DNA from 4 places in the Tardiphaga sp. 172_B4_N1_3 genome. Region 3 is predicted to be linked to each of the others. Evidence: riboswitches for the same ligand, from Rfam matches in the RefSeq annotation. Region 3 holds a riboswitch; each other region holds the start of a gene.
What was found. Region 3 has a riboswitch for cobalamin ahead of AB7783_RS14915 (DUF1636 family protein). Riboswitches for the same ligand answer to the same signal wherever they lie in the genome.
Positions count from the first base shown of each region.

Region 1: linked by a shared signal. The riboswitch ahead of metE (5-methyltetrahydropteroyltriglutamate--homocysteine S-methyltransferase) and the one ahead of AB7783_RS14915 (DUF1636 family protein) in region 3 are both predicted to bind cobalamin.
Region 2: linked by a shared signal. The riboswitch ahead of AB7783_RS29110 (ribonucleoside-diphosphate reductase subunit alpha) and the one ahead of AB7783_RS14915 (DUF1636 family protein) in region 3 are both predicted to bind cobalamin.
Region 4: linked by a shared signal. The riboswitch ahead of AB7783_RS24205 (TonB-dependent receptor) and the one ahead of AB7783_RS14915 (DUF1636 family protein) in region 3 are both predicted to bind cobalamin.

Region 1 covers NZ_CP197238.1:1,458,789-1,463,885, reverse strand. The annotation lists gene metE (5-methyltetrahydropteroyltriglutamate--homocysteine S-methyltransferase) at 1-2,198, opposite strand, end outside; cobalamin riboswitch at 2,303-2,514, opposite strand; gene AB7783_RS06615 (peptidoglycan DD-metalloendopeptidase family protein) at 2,683-4,086, opposite strand; gene AB7783_RS06610 (protein-L-isoaspartate(D-aspartate) O-methyltransferase) at 4,194-4,844, opposite strand.
Region 2 covers NZ_CP197238.1:6,171,587-6,176,683, forward strand. The annotation lists gene AB7783_RS29095 (HD domain-containing protein) at 1-527, opposite strand, end outside; gene AB7783_RS29100 (GlxA family transcriptional regulator) at 692-1,657, shown strand; gene AB7783_RS29105 (hypothetical protein) at 1,664-1,849, opposite strand; cobalamin riboswitch at 2,039-2,253, shown strand; gene AB7783_RS29110 (ribonucleoside-diphosphate reductase subunit alpha) at 2,373-5,097, shown strand, end outside.
Region 3 covers NZ_CP197238.1:3,147,154-3,152,250, reverse strand. The annotation lists gene AB7783_RS14935 (putative bifunctional diguanylate cyclase/phosphodiesterase) at 1-450, opposite strand, end outside; gene AB7783_RS14930 (tyrosine phosphatase family protein) at 722-1,234, shown strand; gene cobS (adenosylcobinamide-GDP ribazoletransferase) at 1,227-1,991, opposite strand; gene cobT (nicotinate-nucleotide--dimethylbenzimidazole phosphoribosyltransferase) at 1,992-3,047, opposite strand; cobalamin riboswitch at 3,147-3,337, shown strand; gene AB7783_RS14915 (DUF1636 family protein) at 3,447-3,896, shown strand; gene cobU (bifunctional adenosylcobinamide kinase/adenosylcobinamide-phosphate guanylyltransferase) at 3,893-4,423, shown strand; gene cobW (cobalamin biosynthesis protein CobW) at 4,424-5,097, shown strand, end outside.
Region 4 covers NZ_CP197238.1:5,100,116-5,105,212, forward strand. The annotation lists gene AB7783_RS24205 (TonB-dependent receptor) at 1-1,376, opposite strand, end outside; cobalamin riboswitch at 1,552-1,740, opposite strand; gene AB7783_RS24210 (alkaline phosphatase D family protein) at 1,885-3,438, shown strand; gene typA (translational GTPase TypA) at 3,671-5,097, shown strand, end outside.

The sequences.
Region 1 (5,097 bases), 1.7 Mb from region 3:
TCGTAAACGCCCGGACCTATCTCGTTCGGGTACTTGTAGGTCCTGAATGCATCGAGCAGTTCCATCTTCGACCGTGACGTTTCGATGGAGATCACGTCGGCGTCCATGGCACCGATCGCATCGATGATGTCGTTGAACTCCGAATAGCACATGTGCGTATGGATCTGTGTGTCATCCCGCACGCCTGACGAACAGATGCGGAAGCTCTCCACGGCCCAATCGAGATAGGACTTCCATTCCGATTTGCGCAGCGGAAGCCCTTCACGGAGTGCCGCTTCGTCGATCTGGATCATACCGGCGCCAGCCTTTTCCAGATCGAGCACCTCATCGCGTATCGCGAGCGCGATCTGGCGACACGCGACTTCGCGGGGAATGTCGTCACGCACGAATGACCAGTTCAGAATCGTGACGGGCCCTGTCAGCATCGCCTTCATCGGCCGCTCGGTGAGCGACTGCGAGTACTGCCACCATTCGACTGTCATCGGATGCGGCCGGGACACGTCGCCGAACAGCACAGGTGGCCGCACGCAGCGGGAACCGTAGGACTGCACCCAGCCGTATTTGGTGAAGGCGAAGCCGGCGAGCTGTTCGCCAAAATACTGCACCATGTCGTTGCGCTCGAACTCGCCATGCACCAGCACGTCGAGACCGATGTTCTCCTGCCAGCGCACTGCCCTCGCCGTTTGGTTCTGCAGGAACGTCTTGTAGGCGGCATCGCTGAGCGTGCCCCTAACATGGGCCCCGCGAGCGTTTCTCACTTCCGCGGTCTGCGGAAACGAGCCGATGGTCGTGGTCGGAAATGCCGGCAGCTTGAAGCGCCGATGCTGCTCGCTCGTGCGCGTGGCAAAATCGCTGCTGCGACGACGCATAGTCGCATCAACAGAAGCGACGCGTTTGGTGACAGCAAGATCGTGGATCTTCGACGATGCGACCCGCGCGGCTGCCGCCGCATCCGACGCAGCGAGCTTTGCGGCGACATCCGCGCGACTGCCAGCCAAGGCGGATCCGAGCGCCGCCAGTTCCTCCATTTTCTGGACTGAAAAGGCCAGCCAGCTTTTGACGTCCGGATCGAGATCAGTCTCAAGGCTGAGATCGATCGGCACATGTAGCAGCGAGCAGGACGGCGCGAGCTCAACGCGATCCCTCCCCAGGAGATCGACCATGGGCTCCAACCCATCGAGCAGACTGGACAAATCGGACCGCCAGATATTGCGGCCATCGATCACGCCCAGCGAGAGGATCATGTCCTTCCGCGCCTTCGCAGCGACTTCATCGAACTGGTCCTGCGCGCGGACCAGATCGAGATGAAGCCCGGCGACGGGAAGCGACAGGGCCAGATCGAGGTTGTCGCCCAGCTCACCAAAATACGTGTTCAGCATGATCCTGAGTTGCGGAACCGCTTCGGCAAAAGCCGCATAAGTCTTTTGCAGCGCCTGCCGGGCGGGCGCGTCGAGATCGAGCACCAGACACGGCTCATCCAGTTGCACCCATTCGGCGCCGCTGTCGGCTAATTCCCCGAGCACCTCGACATAGACGGGCAGCAATCGATCGAGCAGCGTCACCGGGTCGAATGACGCATCCGCGCTCTTGGCCAGTTTGAGATAGGTCACGGGCCCAACCAGCACAGGTCGTGTCTGATAACCCAGCGATCTCGCCTCCTCGTACTCCTTGATCGGCTTGCGCGATGCGAGACTGAAGGTCTGATCCTGCGCCAGTTCAGGCACCATGAAATGGTAGTTGGTATCAAACCATTTGGTCATCTCCTGTGCTGGTACGCCTTGCGACGTATCATGCGTATGAGAGCCGTGCGTGCAGGCCTCGTCATGCGCATCGCCTTGTGATCCACGCGCCATGGCAAAGTAGGTCGCGAAGGAAACGTCTCCTCCCTTCCAGCCATAGACCTTCGGAATGGCGCCTACCATGACGCTGGTATCGAGTACCTGATCGTAGAATGAGAAGTCGTTCGACGGCATAACCGTGATCCCGAGCGACTTCTGACGTGCCCAGTTTGCGGCACGCAGCCCGACGCCGACATCGATCAGCGCATTCTCGTCGATTGCACCGGACCAATAGCTTTCCAGCGCCATCTTGAGCTCACGCCGCGGACCGATCCGTGGCGTTCCCAACGTAGCAACAGGAAGCGAGGACGTAGATTTGGCAGAAGACTTGGAAGAAGTAGACTTTGACACAGTAGACATGGCTTAACCCCAATGATTGGGGGCAAAAGGCCAAAGTGACACGTCTGGATTCCACGACGGCAGTCGCGGAATCGCAACCGCACCACCGGGACACCCCGCCCGAGGACGTTTATGTTGTCGAGGCAGGTCTCCTGGCTTGCGGGTCAATGCTGCCGTCCGGCCTTCCCAAAACCTTTGCGGGTCTCAGTGACTTTAATGGACAGCGGCTCACCGCTTACAGTTGCGGGGGCAGCTCCGGCCTTGGCTTAACGCCTCACCGGCTTCCCTCTTAGCTTCGGGCAAACCTTCCCGAAGAACCACGACATGTCCACATATGGGCAACATCGCGCGGCAGTCAACCGAGCTTGCGCGCGCAAGCTGCCCACTCGCAGCAGCGCGTTGAAGACTCCGGAGCTGGAGTGGGCCGTAGCCCCGAGATCAAACGCATCAAGCCCGGCACGAGGCCGGGCTTGCTTAAATGCGAACTACACTTCGTGGATTGCGCTTACGCCCCGTTGAGGAACTGCAGCGGATCGACCGGCGACGAGCCCTTGCGGATCTCGAAGTGAAGCTGCGGCGAAGTAACCTCACCGGACTGGCCGGACTTGCCGATCACCTGACCGCGCTTGATGGTCTCGCCACGCTTCACCATCAGCTCACTCGCATGGGCATATGCGGTGACGTAGCCGTTGGAGTGACGAACGAGGACCAGATTGCCGTAACCCTTCAGCTCGTTGCCGGAATAGGCAACGACGCCATCTTCGGCAGCCTTGATCGGCGTGCCTTCCGGCACGGCGACGTTGATGCCGTCGTTGGACTTGCCATTGGTCTTGGCGCCGTAGCCTGTGACCACGCGGCCGCGCACCGGCCAACGGAACGTCGGCAAAGCGCCGGTTGCGTCAGCGGCTTTAGTCGGCGATTCCGGCGCGGTTTCTTCAGGCGTCGTCGTGGCACTTGCCAGGCGGGCCTTCTGTGCGGGTTCGGCAGACGCAACACGGGCCACGGCAGCGGACGTGACCGCGCCAGCCGGAGCGGCCGTCACGGCTGCGACGGGCGCAGCGAGCGGCGCGGCTACAGGAGCTGCGTTGGCCGTACGCGCACCGGGTACCGTGATCTTGGAGCCGAGCTTCAATTGGGCAGTCGGCGCCAGACCATTGGCGCGCGCGAGTTCGGCGACCGACACGTTGTTCCGACGCGAGATGCTCATCAGCGTATCGCCGCGATTGACGAAATGCGTGGTCGATGTGCCGACGGCAGGTTTGCTCGGAGCAGCAGCAACGGCCGGAGTTGCCGCGGCGCCCTGACGCGGAATGATCAGCGACTGGCCGGGCGACAGCGCGCGCGGCCCCTTGTAGCCATTGGCCTGCAGGATCGCAGCCGACGAGACGTTGTAGCGTTTCGCCAGACCATCGAGCGTATCGCTGGTGCCGACGATGATCGAGGTGCCGCCATCACGGGCAAGGCCGTTGGTCGCTGCAACCGAGCGCGGTGCCGTGGAGCCGGTGGTTTCGATCGGCGCACGTGCGGGCGGCGGCGTATACATACCGTTGCCGCCCCCGCTGACGGGAGCAGCCGATGCAACCGGACGGGCTGTCGGATAGGACTGCGGCGCCGAGATCGGCGGCGGCAAAGGCTGGGATTGATACTGCGGCTGCGGATTATAGGCCGGGCGCTGATACTGCGGCAGCTCCTGGCGCTCGACCGGCGCGCGCGGTGCTCGCTGCGGCACCGAGCCGGTGGTTTCGCCTTGCCAGCCAAAGCCACGGGACTGACCTGAGTCAAAATTTGGATTCTGAGATAGCCGTGTCTGCATGTCGGCGCTGCAGCCGGCAAAACCGATAGACATCAGCGCCAGCACCGCGACCTGCGGAGCGCGGCGCGAGTAAAGCAACTCGACAACGCTGGACATTGGTTACTCACTCATACGCAACAAACAACTGAATTGAGTAAACACCGTCTCCGTTACCAAGCCTTTAACCTTGCGACCAACACGTGACAGCCGTTCACGAACTTTTTTCAGAGTTCGCGCGCGATGCCCGGAAGTGCAGGCACGAAACGTACATCCACGAGCTCCTTTCGCTCCAATCCATCCCCGGTTTTGCGAATCCGGACCAGGGTCTGGACGCCATTATGAGGACCAACCGGCGCAAGCAGAATACCCCCCTCCTCAAGCCGATCGGTTAGCGCCACTGGCACCTCCTCCACTGCCGCGGTCACGACGATCCGGTCGAACGATCCCAAATTGGCAGCCGGATTGAGGCCATCGCCGAGCATGACCTCGATATTGTGGAGGCCGAGTGCCTCCAACCGGGTCCGGGCGGCATCTGCCAGCGTGCGGTAACGCTCGATGCTGAGCACGTCGCGGACGAGCTTTGACAGGATCGCGGCCTGGTAGCCCGATCCCGTGCCGACCTCGAGCACACGGTGACCGGCATTCAATTGTAGCTGTTCGGTCATATAGGCCACCACGAAGGGCTGGCTGATGGTCTGACCGCAGGCTATGGCCAAGGCCGTATCCCGCCAGGCATGGGCGCGATCGTTCGGCTCGACGAAGCAATCACGCGGAATATCCTCCATTGCGCGCAGCACCAGCCGATCGCTGATCCCACGGCGCCGCAGACCAAGCTGAAAGGTCATCTGTTCAGGCGGCTGTCCGACGGTAATCATGGAAATGCCTCACGCAGCACAGGTTAGAAACACTCTCGATCTAGCAAAGATAGATTGATGTATTTCTGCGATCGGAACCGGGATAGCCTAACGACAACTTTTATTGTTCCGCGCGCGGAACCAGCAACATACCAGCCTGTTATGGGCGGGGCGCTGAAATCCTGATCTTGCTCTATCTGGTACCGAACACGCGACATGCGTCTTTGGGTCACGAAAATGGCAATGCGTCGAGATTGCGTTCAACCCGGGAATT
Region 2 (5,097 bases), 3.0 Mb from region 3:
TGGATCGTCCCCGCAGCGAACGCATCGATGATCCCGTTCTTGAAGTCATGGCCACGCGGATGGCAGACGCACACTTCGTGGCGCTGATGGGCGGTGAAGGCATCATACTCCAGACCCAATACATCCATCTCAACACCGGCCGTGACGAGCGCCACCACGGGCCGCTTGTGCTTGGGAATGCCCGGTGTCGTGTGAAGCGCGATGGCGTCCCAGACATCGTCGATGTCGCGCTCATCGATCCTGTGGCTGCGCAGAAAGTCTGCGGCAGCATTTGCGCCATCGACTTCGAAGCGCTCCTCCTTGCTCGCATAGGGCGCCTGCAGGCCCATGTCGTGAAACATCGCGCCGACATAAAGTAACTCGGAATCGACTTTGAGACCCTTGCGCTGTCCGGCGAGCGCGCCGAACAGGAAAACCCGATTGGAATGATGATACAGAAGATCGCTTTCGGTGTCGCGCACCAGCTGATCGACCTGGCGGGCGAGGGCGCTGTCGGGCACTTTGATGCCGGCGATGGTTTTGCTCATGAGATGCTCCTTGCGGGGGGGGTGATGCATCCGTTGTCGCCGGCGGGCGGTGTCCTCGCAATCGCGCCGCGCCCTGCAAAGCTGCCATTCGCCCGTGATTTCCTGCCGCAAGACGACTATCTATTCAGATTGACTTGGGCCTTTCCTCGCCGTCGGAATGAAGCATCACCATGAAGACCGTTGCTCTTGCGATCTTTCCGGGCGTCCAGTCGCTGGACGTAGCCGGTCCGCTTGATGTGTTCATGGAGGCCAATGGCTTCGTTGCGCCGGGCGACGGCTACGACATCACACTTGTCGCTGCAGACTGCGCGCCGCTGCGTGCATCGAACGGTTTGCGGATATCGGCCGATCTGGCGTTCAGTGATGCGGACAAGCCCTGGGATCTGGTTCTGGTGGCCGGCGGGTCTGGGCTGCCGACGGCAGAGCCCGACCCGCAGCTTACAGAGTGGCTGGCCAATGCGGCGCTCCAAGCGGGGCGTTACGGTTCGGTGTGCACCGGGGCATTCGCGCTCGGCCATGCAGGCCTGCTCGACGACAAGACTGTGACGACGCACTGGCAGAATGCGCCGCTATTGGCGTTGCGTTTCCCCAAGGCGCATGTGGAGTTCGATCGCATCTATAGCCGCGATGGCGCGCTGGTGACGTCGGCCGGCGTCACCGCAGGGATCGATCTCGGTCTCGCACTGGTCCAGGAAGATCATGGCGCGGATGTCGCGCTGGCCGTAGCCAAGCGTCTGGTTGTGGTGGCGCAGCGCCAGGGTGGCCAGTCGCAATTCAGTCCCTATCTGGTACCGCCGGCCGAGCCGGACTCGCCGATCGCGCGAGTCCATGCCCATGTGATGGCGCATCTGCGTGACGCACACAGCGTGGATGAACTGGCCGATGTGGCGGGCATGAGCGCGCGCACCTTCGCGCGGGTGTTCAAGCTCGAGACCAAAATGACGCCGGCAGATTTTGTCGAGGGCGCCCGGATCGACACGGCACGCAACCGCCTCGAAGGCAGCGATCTGCCGCTCAAGGTCGTGGCCTATGAATCCGGTTTCACCACCGCCGAACATATGCGTCAGGTCTTCGTGCGACGGCTGGGCCTGACGCCCAGCCAGTATCGGGCCAGCTTTCGCGCGGTCTGATTCTGCTCAGGCGAGTTGCAGCGAAGAAATCGGATCGCTCGCAGGAAAGCTGTCCATCAGCGCTTCGTTCAGCATCTCGTCGAGGCGGCGCCGGGCGATCTGATCCCTCGTCTCGAACGCCGTGAGCGCACCGGCTCGCTCTACGAAAGCGCTGAAGTTGATCCTTTCAGTGGTCGTCATCAGGTCGCGCATCGCATCCTCCATCGGTTGATCACGATGTTCTGCGCTTCGCGGTGCTCGGCGGCAACGAATCGCATCGTGCAGAAACCGCCAACGACCCCGCGGTTTCCGCCACGCAAGCGGTTGTCCACTGAACCAACAGCCCTACCGAATTTGTTGCGTTCGGCGCCAATGCTCGCTTGACACTTCACCGCGGGTCACACCAAATGTAGATGTCACGGTCCGCCTGGTCGCAAGACTTGGTGGCTAAGAGGGAAGCCGGTAAAGACGCTGTTTTGCGTCATATTCCGGCGCTGCCCCCGCAACTGTAAGCAGTGAGTCTGTTTCGATTGAAGTCACTGATGCGCAAGCATCGGGAAGGCTGAAACAGACATTGACCTGCGAGCCAGGAGACCTGCCGCGACACCAGAACGTCCATGGGCGGGGTGTCCCAGCGGTCGCTTGCAGGCAATGCCGGCGGATCTCCGCCGTGTATTTTGCAGCGTCCTTTCGGCCCCAGCCCCCATTGCTTGATGCATCACACGGGGTCTTGCCGATGCCTACTTCCTCTTCTGTTTTGTCCAACGGACGCGATGCGGCTCATGCGCCGCTGATTCAACTGTCGCCGGAAACGCTCGCTGCGCCTGCGCGCGAACCCTCAATGCAGATCATCCGGCGCAACGGCACGGTGTCGCCCTTCGACGGCAGCAAGATTTCCGTCGCGATGACCAAGGCCTTTCTGGCCGTCGAGGGCCACACGGCAGCGGCCTCGCGCCGCGTCCATGAGGCGGTGGAACAACTGACCGGCGAAGTCGTGGCTGCATTGACGCGCCGCGTCGGTGAAGGCCGCACCTTCCATATCGAGGACGTCCAGGATCAGGTCGAACTGGCGCTGATGCGCAGCGAGCACCACAAGGTGGCGCGCGCCTATGTGCTGTACCGCGAGGAGCGCGCTCGCACCCGCGCCGAAGAACTGGCCGCGAAGCCGGCGCTCGTCTCCACCGCACCGGTGCTGCATGTCACGCTCGCCAACGGCACCCGCGCCCCGCTCGATTCGGCGCGTCTGGCGCTGATCGTCAACGAGGCCTGCGCCGGCCTTGACGGCGTCGATGCCGCCCCGGTGCTCGAGGAAACCCGCCGCAATCTCTATGACGGCATCACGCTGGATGAGCTGGCACTGGCCGGCATCATGGCCGCGCGCACGCTGGTGGAGCAGGAGCCGAATTACACCTTTGTCAGCGCCCGCCTGCTGCTCGACAAACTGCGTACCGAAGTCCTGTCCTTTGTCGGGGCCACGCCGACCCACGCGTCGCAGGCCGACATGACCACGCGCTACGCTGAATATTTCGGCGCCTATATCAAGACCGGCATTGCGGCCGAGCTGCTCGATCCCGAACTCGCGCGCTTCGATCTCAAGCGCATCGCCGCCGCGCTAAAGCCGGAAGGGGACCTTCAGTTCCAGTTCCTGGGATTGCAGACGCTCTATGACCGCTACTTCCTGCATGTGCAGGGCAATCGCATCGAACTGCCGCAGGCCTTCTTCATGCGCGTCGCCATGGGCCTCGCGCTGCGCGAGATCGACCGCGAAGCCCGCGCCATCGAATTCTACAATCTGCTGTCGTCGTTCGACTTCATGGCCTCGACGCCGACGCTGTTCAATTCGGGTACGCAGCGGCCGCAGCTGTCGTCCTGCTTCCTCACCACGGTGGCGGACGATCTCGACGGCATCTTCAAGTCGGTGAAGGACAATGCGCTGCTGGCGAAATATTCCGGTGGTCTCGGCAATGACTGGACTCGGGTGCGCGGTCTCGGCGCGCATATCAAGGGCACCAATGGCGAGAGTCAGGGCGTCGTGCCATTCCTGAAGGTCGCCAATGATACGGCCATCGCCGTCAACCAGGGCGGCAAGCGCAAGGGCGCAGTCTGCGCCTATCTCGAGACCTGGCACATCGACATCGAGGAATTCCTCGATCTCCGCAAGAACACCGGCGACGACCGCCGCCGCACCCACGATATGAACACCGCCAACTGGGTGCCGGATCTTTTCATGCAGCGCGTCGAGCTTGATGGCGAATGGACGCTGTTCTCGCCGGACGAGACGCCGGAACTGCACGATCTCTATGGCAAGCCGTTTGCCGAGCGCTACGCAGCCTATGAGGAAAAAGCTGCGCGCGGCGAGATCCGCGTGTTCAAGACAGTGCGTGCGACTGACCTGTGGCGCCGCATGCTGACCATGGTGTTCGAGACCGGCCACCCCTGGATCACCTTCAAGGATCCCTGCAATCTGCGCTCGCCGCAGCAGCATGCCGGCGTCATCCACTCGTCGAATCTCTGCACGGAAATCACGCTGAATACGTCGGACGATGAAGTCGCGGTCTGCAATCTCGGCTCGGTCAACCTGCTCAATCATATCGGCAAGGATGGTCTCGATCACATCAGGCTCAAGCGTACCGTGACCACGGCGATGCGGATGCTCGACAATGTCATCGACATCAATTTCTACACCATCCCGGAAGCGCGCCGTTCCAACCTCAAGCATCGTCCGGTCGGTCTCGGTCTGATGGGCTTCCAGGATGCACTGCAGGCGCAGGGCATCGCGATGGCGTCGGATGCGGCCGTGGCCTTTGCCGACACCAGCATGGAGGCGATTGCCTTCCATTCGATCTCGGCATCGGTGGATCTTGCCGCCGAGCGCGGCCGCTATCCGTCCTTCGACGGATCGCTGTGGAGCCGTGGCATCCTGCCGATCGACTCCATCGAGATCCTTGCGGAGGCGCGCGGTGGTGTGCAGATGGACCGCTCCACGACGCTCGACTGGAGCAGTCTGCGTGACCGTGTGAGGACGACGGGCATGCGCAATTCCAACGTGATGGCGATTGCGCCGACGGCGACGATTTCCAACATTTGCGGCGTCGCGCAGTCGATCGAGCCGGCCTATCAGAACCTCTATGTGAAATCGAACATGTCGGGCGATTTCACGGTGGTGAACGCCTTCCTTGTGCGCGATCTGAAAAAGAGGGGCCTGTGGGACGAGGTGATGGTCTCCGACCTGAAATATTTCGATGGCAGCGTCGGATCGATCGATCGCGTGCCCGACGATCTCAAGGCGCTCTATGCGACTTCATTCGAGATCGACAGCGCGTGGCTGATCGAGGCAGCCTCGCGCCGTCAGAAGTGGATCGATCAGGCGCAGTCGCTCAATCTCTATATCGCCAATCCCTCAGGCAAGAAGCTCGACCAGCTCTATCGCCTGGCCTGGACGCTGGGATTGAAGACGACCT
Region 3 (5,097 bases):
CAGATGCATGAGGCAGAAACCGCAGCCGATCGATGTGACGGCCATAAAGAACGCAACGTGGCTTTTGCTATAGGCGTCGCCATAGGGAAACAGGCTGAGGCTCCAGGCAGTGAACGCGACACCGAGAATGCCGGCAAAGATGATCGAGCCGGTGAGCTTCTCGACGGCTTGGTTGAGCGACAGTGTGGTGTTCCGCGCTCTCAACCAGCTCAGTATCCGGATCACACAGATTGCATCGAATGCAGCAGGGAGATAGACGGTAAGCAGATGTGGCGCAGTACCATAAAAGGTGATTGCAAGTGCCGTCGTGTTGACGACCACCAGCGCATACATCATCGGCACCTGACGGGTGAAGGCAGCGAGTTTCGCTTCCACCAGTTCGGGGTTTTCGCGCGGCACGCGGAAGATCGTTCCGATTTGCGATGCCGCCATTTCGAAGTAGTTCAGCATCGTACCGTCCTGGACTCTGCACTGGTAAGTTAGATACCTATCGCAACTTCTTTAAGATTGGCCTGCCTCGGTTGTCTAAAGTTCGAGCGAGTAACCGGTTGTTCTAACTGGTGTATTTTCTTCTGTTTGCGATGGTGCAGGTGCGAAAAGGTCGGGGGTGGTATTAAGAAACCGACCTTGCATCAGCGACATCGCAGCGGCATGAGGTTGAAGAAGGTCCATTCGCCGTGGGTGAGAGGAAGGATTTGACGACAGCGAGCAGGGTGTTCGAATGATCTATGTGAGCTCGCTCGGAGGCCTTGCTGCTGTGGCAGACTCGCTGCCGGCCTTCGATCTGCTGACCCTTCTGTCGCCCACAACGAGTGAGCGCGACTGGAGCGGGTTGGCGCGTGAGCGTCATGTGGAACTGACTTTTCACGATATCGTCGAGGTGACGCCGGACCTGATCGCGCCAGATGCCGACGTCATGGGTGCCATTCTTCAATTCGGCCGCGGCAGCATCGCTGATCGCCCGATGCTCATTCACTGCTGGGCAGGTATCAGCCGTTCCAGCGCTGCGGCTTACGCCATCGCCTGCGATCGCAATCCCGGCTACGAGGGGGCGATTGCAGATGAACTCCGCAAACGCTCTCCTTACGTGACACCAAACAAATTGATGGTGCAGTTGGCCGACGAACAGCTTGGCCGCGACGGCCGCATGGTCGAAGCCATCGCACGCATCGGCCGCGGTGCGGACGCTTTTGAAGGTGAGCCTTATCGATTGCCGTTGAACTGGCCTATTTGATCAGGGCCGCGACACCAAGCAGAAAGCCGATCTCGAATAGTTGCTCCACAGCACCGAGCACGTCGCCGGTGTAACCACCGATCAGACGACGCGACCAGAGTGCGAGCAGTGCGGCGAGCGCTGCGCCGAGCAGAAGACCCGCAAAAAGCGATACGACCGAGATGAGCATCAGCGGGATCGCCGCAAGCACGACCACAACAAGTGCAAACAACGATTCCTCAAATCGCACGGGCGCCTCGGCGTAAGTGACCTTCATCGCGCTGGTATCGCCGCTATAGGGCAGGCGGTTCATCACGAAGGCCGGCATGGCGCGTGCTGCGGCGTGGACGGCGATCAGCGCTGCCGCACCTGCCCACAGTGGTAATATGGCGAGGGCCGCGATACGCAGCGCCGTGCCCAGGCAAAGTGCGAGCGCCCCGTAGGTGCCGATGCGGCTGTCCTTCATGATCGCAAGGCGCTTCTCGACGGTCCAGCCCCCGCCGAAGCTGTCAGCTGTGTCGGCCAGGCCGTCTTCATGCAGCGCGCTGGTCAGAGCGATGCTTGTCGTGATCGCCAGCAGGGCGGAAATCAGCGGTGACCAGAATTCGCCGGCAACGAGAAACACGATTGCGGATGCAGCGCCGATGCCGGCGCCGACCACCGGAAAATACTTCATTGCACGCGCAAGCCAGTCAGGCCCTTGCGCGTCGATAGTTGCCGGTACCGGCAGCACCGTCAGGAAACGGATCGCATTCAAAAGATGCGGATCCGGCCTCATCTAGATCTTTCCGGCCAGCACGTCGTCGAGGCTGGCGACGTCGGTCAGCATGCGCGCCGCAGCACGGACCAACGGCACCGCAAGCAGCGCGCCGGTGCCTTCACCGAGCCGCAAGCCGAGATCGAGTAGCGGCTTGGCATCGAGCGCGTTCAGCACGATGTCATGGCCGCGTTCGGCCGAGCGGTGTGCGAAGACGCAGTAGTCGCGTGCAGCCGGGCACAGGCGAACGGCGAGCAGTGCCGCGGCGCTGGAGATGAAGCCGTCGATGATCACCGGCCGCCGTTGCGAAGCTGCGCCGAGGATCGCTCCGGCCATGCCCGCGATTTCCAGTCCGCCGAATTCGGCAAGCACATCCAGCGGCGCAGTTGCGTCGCTGCGCGCTGCCGCCTTCGTGATCGCCGCGCGCTTGCGCGCCATGCCGGCATCATCCTGCCCGGCGCCAACGCCGATACAATCATCCAGGGGTGCCGGTGCGAGTCGATGAACCACCAGTGCCGAGGAGGCCGTGTTGCCAATTCCCATCTCGCCGAGCGCGATGATGTCTGCGCCGGCCTTGATCTCACCGACAGCGATTCTGAAGCCGCGCGTCAGCGCATCGGCCGCGTGCTCTGCCGTCATCGCTGGCTCGCGCGCGGCATTCGCCGTACCCATGCGAACCTTGGCGTCGATCAGCTTCGGGTGCACCGGCAGCTCGGCGGCGACGCCGATGTCGATCACGCGCACATCGATGTCATTGGCCGCGGCGAAAGCATTGGCCGTGGCGCGGCCGGCCAGATAGGTCGTCACCATCGCGACCGTGACCGCCGACGGATATTGCGACACGCCTTCGGCTACGAGTCCGTGATCCCCCGCGAAGACCAGGAGCACGGCATTGTCGCCGCGGGGCTCGCCCGGATGCCGGATCATGCCGAGCTGCAGCGCCAGGTCCTCGATTCTCCCCAGCGACCCCGGCGGCTTGGCCTTGCCGTCGATGACGGCACGGATGCCTGCCGCGATCTGCGGGTCAACAGGCGCAATGGCGGGCGGTTGCCACAAGGGCTGGGAATGGGCGGACATAGGGTTCCTTTTCGCGGCCTAACTGACGCAAGACGACCTGCAAGGTCAACAGGTCCGGGCGACAGTCCGTCGGCGCGGTTGACCCCGGCGCACCCGGCAGCTAGCGTCTTTTGCGATGGTCCTTCCGCGTGGAAGGTGAATAGGGAAGCCGGTTTGAGGCCGGCGCTGCCCCCGCAACTGTAAGCGACGAGCCCGCGCCGGTGCCACTGGGAATTCTTCAGAATTCTTGGGAAGGCGGCAACAGGCTGTGACTCGCAAGCCAGGAGACCTGCCATCACGAACTGTGCTTTGGAGGCGTCGTCGGGGCGGGGTGCACCGGACGGGAGCGAACCGACGGCCATGCTGTCGGCGCGATCCAACAAAGCTCGTAGGCCCGCGAGGGCATGAACTGAGCACGTAATGGATCACGACAGCGCCGATATCTCTGGCGAACAAATTTCGGTCGAACCGCCGCGCCCCGTGCCGGCTGGTCCCGTTGTCGTGAGTGTGTGCATCAGCTGCAAGGCCGCCGAAACCGGCACGATCGTCGGGCCGGACATGTTCGATGCGGTGAAGGCCGCGCTCGGCGATGGCGATGCCGCCGTGATGGTGCGTCCTGTGCAGTGTCTCAGCGTCTGCAAGCGGCCAGCAACCGTCGCGGTGACGAGCCCTGATGGCTACACGTTCCTGTTCGGCGACCTGCAGACAGATAGCGGCAGCGCGGCGCTGGTGTCTTTCGTGGAGTCCTATCAGAAGGCCGACTACGGCCTGGTGCCATGGCGCGAGCGCGCCGAGGTGCTGCGCAAGGGCATGGTCGCGCGCGTGCCGCCGATGCGTTGGTCGCCTGAAGATGGGCGTGCGCCGAAATGACCGCGACCTCTACCACGTTGGTGCTGGGTGGTGCGCGCTCGGGCAAGTCGTCCTTCGCCGAAAAGCTGGTCGATGGCATCGGCCTGACGAAAATCTATCTGGCCACTGCGACGGCCGGTGACGACGAGATGCATGCCCGCATCGCGCAGCATCGCAAGCAGCGCGGCGAAGGCTGGATCACCGTGGAAGAGCCGCTGGCGCTGGTCGATGCGCTGACGCGTGAGGCCACGGTCGGGCGCGTTGTGCTGGTGGATTGCCTGACACTGTGGCTGTCGAACCTGATGTTTGCCGAGCGCGATCCGGAAATCGAAGCCAAGCGCCTGGTGCGCTTCCTCGATGTCTCGCGCTATCCAATCGTGTTCGTGTCCAACGAGGTCGGCCTCGGTCTCGTGCCGGAGACGCCACTTGGACGCGCTTTTCGCGATGCGCAGGGGCGGCTCAACCAGATCATCGCGGCCGCCGTGCCGAATGTTGCTTTCATCGCAGCCGGACTTCCGCTCTGGCTCAAGCGTTCCCAGGAGAATTGAATGTCCCGCGTTCCCGTCACCGTCCTCACCGGATTTCTCGGCGCCGGCAAGACCACGCTGCTGCGCTCGCTGCTGACCCAGGCCGATGGCCGCCGCATCGCCGTGATCGTCAACGAATTCGGCGATGCCGGTTTCGATGGCGGTCTGGTCGAGGAATGCGCGGCAAGGGCCTGTGCGCCCGGCGATATCGTCGAGCTTACCAATGGCTGCATCTGCTGCACCGTCGCCGACGACTTCGTGCCGACCATGGATAAGCTGCTGTCGCGCGAGCGTCCACTCGATGCCATCGTCATCGAGACCTCCGGCCTCGCGCTGCCGCAGCCGCTGTTGAAGGCCTTTGCCTGGCCAGCGGTGAAGACTCGCGCCACTGTCGATGGCGTCGTCACTGTCGTCGACGCACTGGCGCTCTCTGAAGGCCGTGTCACGCTGGACGAAGACGCTGTTGCCGAACAGCGCGCCAAGGACGAAGGCGTCGAACACGACGACCCCATCGAGGAAGTGTTCGAGGACCAGCTCGCTTGCGCTGATCTGGTGGTTTTGTCGAAAAGCGATCTCGTCGCTCCAGAAAAGCTCGCCGAGATCGAAGCCAAGCTGAAAGCCGTGTTGCGCCCCGGTGTCAGCATCGTGCGCTCCAAGGGCGATCTCGCGCCATCGGTGCTGATCGGCCTCAATGC
Region 4 (5,097 bases), 2.0 Mb from region 3:
GTGACCGACAACCGGTTCTCGGCGAACACCGCGTACTGGTTGGTCACGCTGGAGAAGTCCGACGTGAGCGGATCGGGACTGAAGTACAGGCCAGGATTGAAATTGATGGCGTCGACCGACGACGATCCACCATAGGGCGAGTTGGTCGAGCGCTTGAAATCTATGCGGTTGACGTCGAAACCGGCGACGAATTCGTTGGCCATCCCGAGCACATGGCCCTTGAACGTGGCGTCGAAGCGGTCGCCGATCTGTTGCTGGTCGTGGAAGATTTCCAGATAGGTGCTGCGGTCGATCAGGCCGGTGGCCGGATTGAACGCATAATTTTCGAGCTCTTTCCAGTGCCGCTTGCTGTACAGGTAGTACAACGTGTTGCGGATCGAGATGCCGTCGGCCACTTGCCACTCGGTCTTCACCTGATTCCAGCTATCCTGCCAGCGGATGGTGCTGTCGCCTACATTGTAGTTCTTGAAGCGCAGCGCCGGATCGAACTGGCCGTTGATCAACGGCGTGCCGAAATAGCGCATCGGCTGGCGATCGCCGTAGTCGGTCGAGATCGTCCAGACCACGTCTTCGGTCTGCTTGACCTGCACGGCAGCATGCAGCGCTATGTTCGAGCTGTTGCCGCGGTCGACCCAGCCGTCCGACATGTTGCCGGTGGCGGTGATGCGATAGGCGACGTCCTTGTTGATCGGACCGCCGCTGTCCACGGCGATGCGGCGTTCCATGTTGCTGTCGAGCGATATCTCGGCCTGATTGCGCGGAATCCATGATGGCATCTTCGAGATGATGTTGATCGCGCCGCCGACCGCGCCTTCGCCGAACATCACGGAGGCCGGACCGCGCAGCACCTCGATACGCTCGGTGGACCAGGTGTCGAACGGAAAGTTCACGGTGCCCGCGCCGACATAGAGCCGCGTGCCATCGAGCAGTATCTTCACCGAATCCGTGCCGGAGAAGCCGCGGGTGCTGTAGGCGACGCCGCCATTGCCCGGATCTCCGATGGCGGTGATGCCGGTGGCGTTCTGCGTCACCGCGTCGAGCACGTTCTGCTGGCCGCGTTCGGCCATGGTCTCGGCGGAGATCACCTCGACGCTGGCCGGCGTCTGCAGGCGCGTCAGGCCGAGGCGGCTGCCGGTGGATGTGGTGCCAGTGAGGTTGAGCGTCGGCGCTGCGAAGACGGGGCCTGTCGGCGTGGCAACCGGCGCGCCGGTATTGGCGGCGACATTGCGCTGCTGCCGCGAGCGCGCAGCGCGCGATGCATTGCCGTTCGTGGCGCGGCGTGCGCGTTGAGGTGTCGCTGACGGCTGAACGACAACAGGATCGAGCGTCTGGCTCGACTGTGAGGTTTGCGACCAGCTTTCGCTCGGACACAACAAGCAGGAGAGAGCAACAGAATAAAGAAAGGGAGTATGTCGCTTCAATGCAACGGGAGAAACGGAGGTCATGAACAGGACTCGCGGTTACGTGGCACGTCACCGCAAACCAAGTCGCCCCGCCGCTTTCAAACAGGCAGTGTGACTTCCACCAGGACACCCCGCCCAATGTGCTCGCGTGTGACCACGACTGGCGGCAGGTCTCCTGGCTCGCGGGTCAGTGCCTGTCGCCGCCTTCCCAGGTGAACACCCAGTGGCTCTTGGCGCAGGCTCGCCGCTTACAGTTGCGGGGGCAGCCGCGGAATCGGGGGATCCCCTCACCGCATTCCCTTTTGATCCCCGAAGGGAACCGTCGCGTTCACGTTAAGGTGAAATTTCCAAATGTGTCAATCAAGCTGCCAGCCATTCGCAACTTGCTTTGGCGGGTGTTGATATTGCGCATCACCTGTCATCGCAGCGTCAAGCGATCTGCCTAGAGCCACTGGTGCCAGAGCCAGGATCAGGAGTTCGCATGGCACTACGTTTATCCCGTCGTCGCTTCCTCGCGCACTCAGCCGCAGCAGGCGCAAGCTTCCTTGCGATGCCCTATCTCAGCCGCGCCGCCGATCGCCCGGTGGTGTCACATGGCATTCAGTCCGGCGATGTCGGGACGAACAGCGGCAAGATCTGGTCGCGCGCGGATCGGCCGGCGCAGATGATGGTGGAAGTCGCCACCACCGAATCCTTCAGCAATGCGCGCATGTTGCCGCCGATGGCGGCGCTGCCCGAAACCGATTTCACGGCGAAGCTGCTGCTCGACAATCTGCCCGCGGGACAGGACATCTTCTACCGCGTCAAATTCCGCGATCTCTCGCATACCGACATCGTTGGCGAGCCGGTCATCGGTCGCTTCCGCACCGCGCCAGCTGATCGCCGCGATGTGTCTTTCGTTTGGGGCGGCGATGTCGCAGGCCAAGGCTGGGGCATCAACGCCGAGGATGGCGGCATGGTCACCTATGCCACCATGCGCAAGCATAATCCGGATTTCCTGATCCATTCCGGCGATACGATCTACGCCGACGGCCCGATCCTGCCTGAAGCAAAATTGCCGGATGGCACGATCTGGAAGAACACCATCACGGTGCCGGAGAAGGCGAAGGTCGCCGAAACGCTCGATGAATTCCGCGCCGCGCACAAATACAATCTGCTCGACGATAATGTCCGCGCCTTCAATGCGCAGGTGCCGATCTTCGGCCAGTGGGACGATCACGAGGTCACCAACAACTGGTCTTCATCGAAGCAGTTGCCCGCGTCCTACAAGGAGCGCGACGTCACGCTGCTGGCGGCTCGCGGTGCGCGTGCCTTTCACGAGATGTATCCGATCTCGATCAATCCGAACGAGCCTGGCCGCGTCTATCGTACGCTGAATTACGGCCCGCATCTCGATGTCTTCATGCTGGACGAGCGCAGCTATCGTGGGCCCAACGGCCCGAACCTGCAGGAGAGCTATGGTCCCGATGCGTATTTCGTCGGTCCGGAGCAGATGGCCTGGCTGAAGCGCGCATTGATGGCCTCGAAGGCGACCTGGAAGGTCATCGCCTCGGATATGCCGATCGGCCTCGTCGTCTATGACAACGCCGCCGACAAAACCGGGTCTGAGGCCATCGCGCAGGGCGACGGACCAGTGCGGGGCCGCGAGCTGGAAATCGCCGATATCCTGCGCTTCATCAAATCGGCCGGTATCCGCAACACGGTCTGGCTGACCGCCGACGTGCATTACACGGCGGCGCATTACTACAATCCGGAAAAGGCGCAGTTTCAGGATTTCGAGCCGTTCTGGGAGTTCGTTTCGGGCCCGTTTCACGCCGGAACTTTCGGGCCGGCGGCGCTCGACAATACCTTCGGTCCTGAGGTCCGTTTCGTGAAGGCGCCGGGGCCCGATAAGCAGAATTTGCCCCCGTCGGCCGGCATGCAGTTCTTCGGTCACGTCAAAATCGACGGCCAAAGCGGCCAAATGACCGTTACCCTGCGGGATCGGGCCGATATGGCCCTTTGGGCCACGGTTCTGGACCCGAAATTGGGCTAACCATTTGGCAGATTCGCATTGTTTTTCGGCGATTTCCCCCTATATTGCGCCGCAACGCGTCCGAGTACCCGGCCCCTTCTGGCCGGGTTTGCTTTTGGAGGGATTGCCCCAGCGCGTTTTCAGACGAGGCAGTTATCGAACGCGCTCGAGCGCAAGGCATAAGCCTTTTGTTGTCGAGCATGTCTTGTTGAACCCGCTCAAGGGCACCCAGACCGTAACCAGAAGAAGACCTATGAACCTTCGCAACATTGCTATCATCGCCCACGTTGACCACGGCAAAACCACTCTCGTGGACAAGCTGCTGCAGCAGTCGGGCACGTATCGCGACAATCAGCGCGTCCAGGAACGCGCGATGGATTCGAACGACATCGAAAAAGAGCGCGGCATCACCATTCTCGCCAAGTGCACCTCGGTGCTGTGGGATGAAGTCCAGATCAACATCGTCGACACCCCGGGCCACGCTGACTTCGGCGGCGAAGTCGAACGCATCCTGTCGATGGTCGATGGCGTGATCGTGCTCGTCGACGCCGCTGAAGGCCCGATGCCGCAGACCAAGTTCGTGGTCGGCAAGGCGTTGAAGCTCGGCCTCAAGCCGATCGTCGCCATCAACAAGGTCGACCGTCAGGACGCCCGCATCACCGAAGTCGTCAACGAAGTGTTCGACCTGTTCGCAGCGCTCGACGCCACCGACGACCAGCTCGATTTCCCGATTCTGTACGGATCGGGCCGCAACGGCTGGATGGCCGACAGCCCGGATGCGTCGCATGACGTCGGCATGAAGCCGCTGTTCGATCTCGTCATCAAGCATGTCGCGCCGCCGGTGGTAGAAGAAGGTGCGTTCCGCATGCTCGGCACCATCCTCGAAGCCAACCCCTATCTCGGCCGTATCATCACCGGCCGTATCTCGGCGGGCTCGGTAAAGCCGAACCAGGCTGTCAAGGTGCTGTCGCGTGACGGTAAGGTCGTCGAAACCGGCCGTATCACCAAGATCCTGGCCTTCCGCGGCCTCGAGCGCCAGCCGGTGGAACTCGCCGAAGCCGGCGACATCGTTGCCATCGCCGGCCTGCCGAAGGGCACTGTCGCCGATACCTTCTGCGATCCGTCGGTTGAAATTCCGATCCAGGCGCAGCCGATCGATCCGCCGACCGTGTCGATGTCCTTCATCGTCAACAACTCGCCACTCGCCGGCACCGAAGGCGACAAGGTCACTAGCCGCCTGATCCGCGACCGCCTGTTGCGCGAAGCCGAAGGCAATGTCGCGCTCAAGGTCGTCGAATCCGCCGATCGTGACGCGATGGAAGTGTCGGGCCGCGGCGAATTGCAGCTCGCGATCCTGATCGAGAACATGCGCCGCGAAGGCTTCGAACTGTCGGTGTCGCGTCCGCGCGTGGTTCTCACCAAGGACGAAAACGGCAACACGCTGGAGCCGGTCGAGGAAGTCGTCATCGACGTCGATGAGGAATTCTCCGGCGTGGTCGTTCAGAAGATGAGCGAACGCAAGGCCGAGATGATCGAGATGCGTCCGTCGGGCGGCAACCGCCTGCGTCTGGTGTTCTACGCGCCGACCCGCGGCCTGATCGGCTATCAGGGCGAACTCATGACCGATACCAAGGGTACCGCGATCATGAACCGCCTGTTCCACGACTACCTGCCCTATAA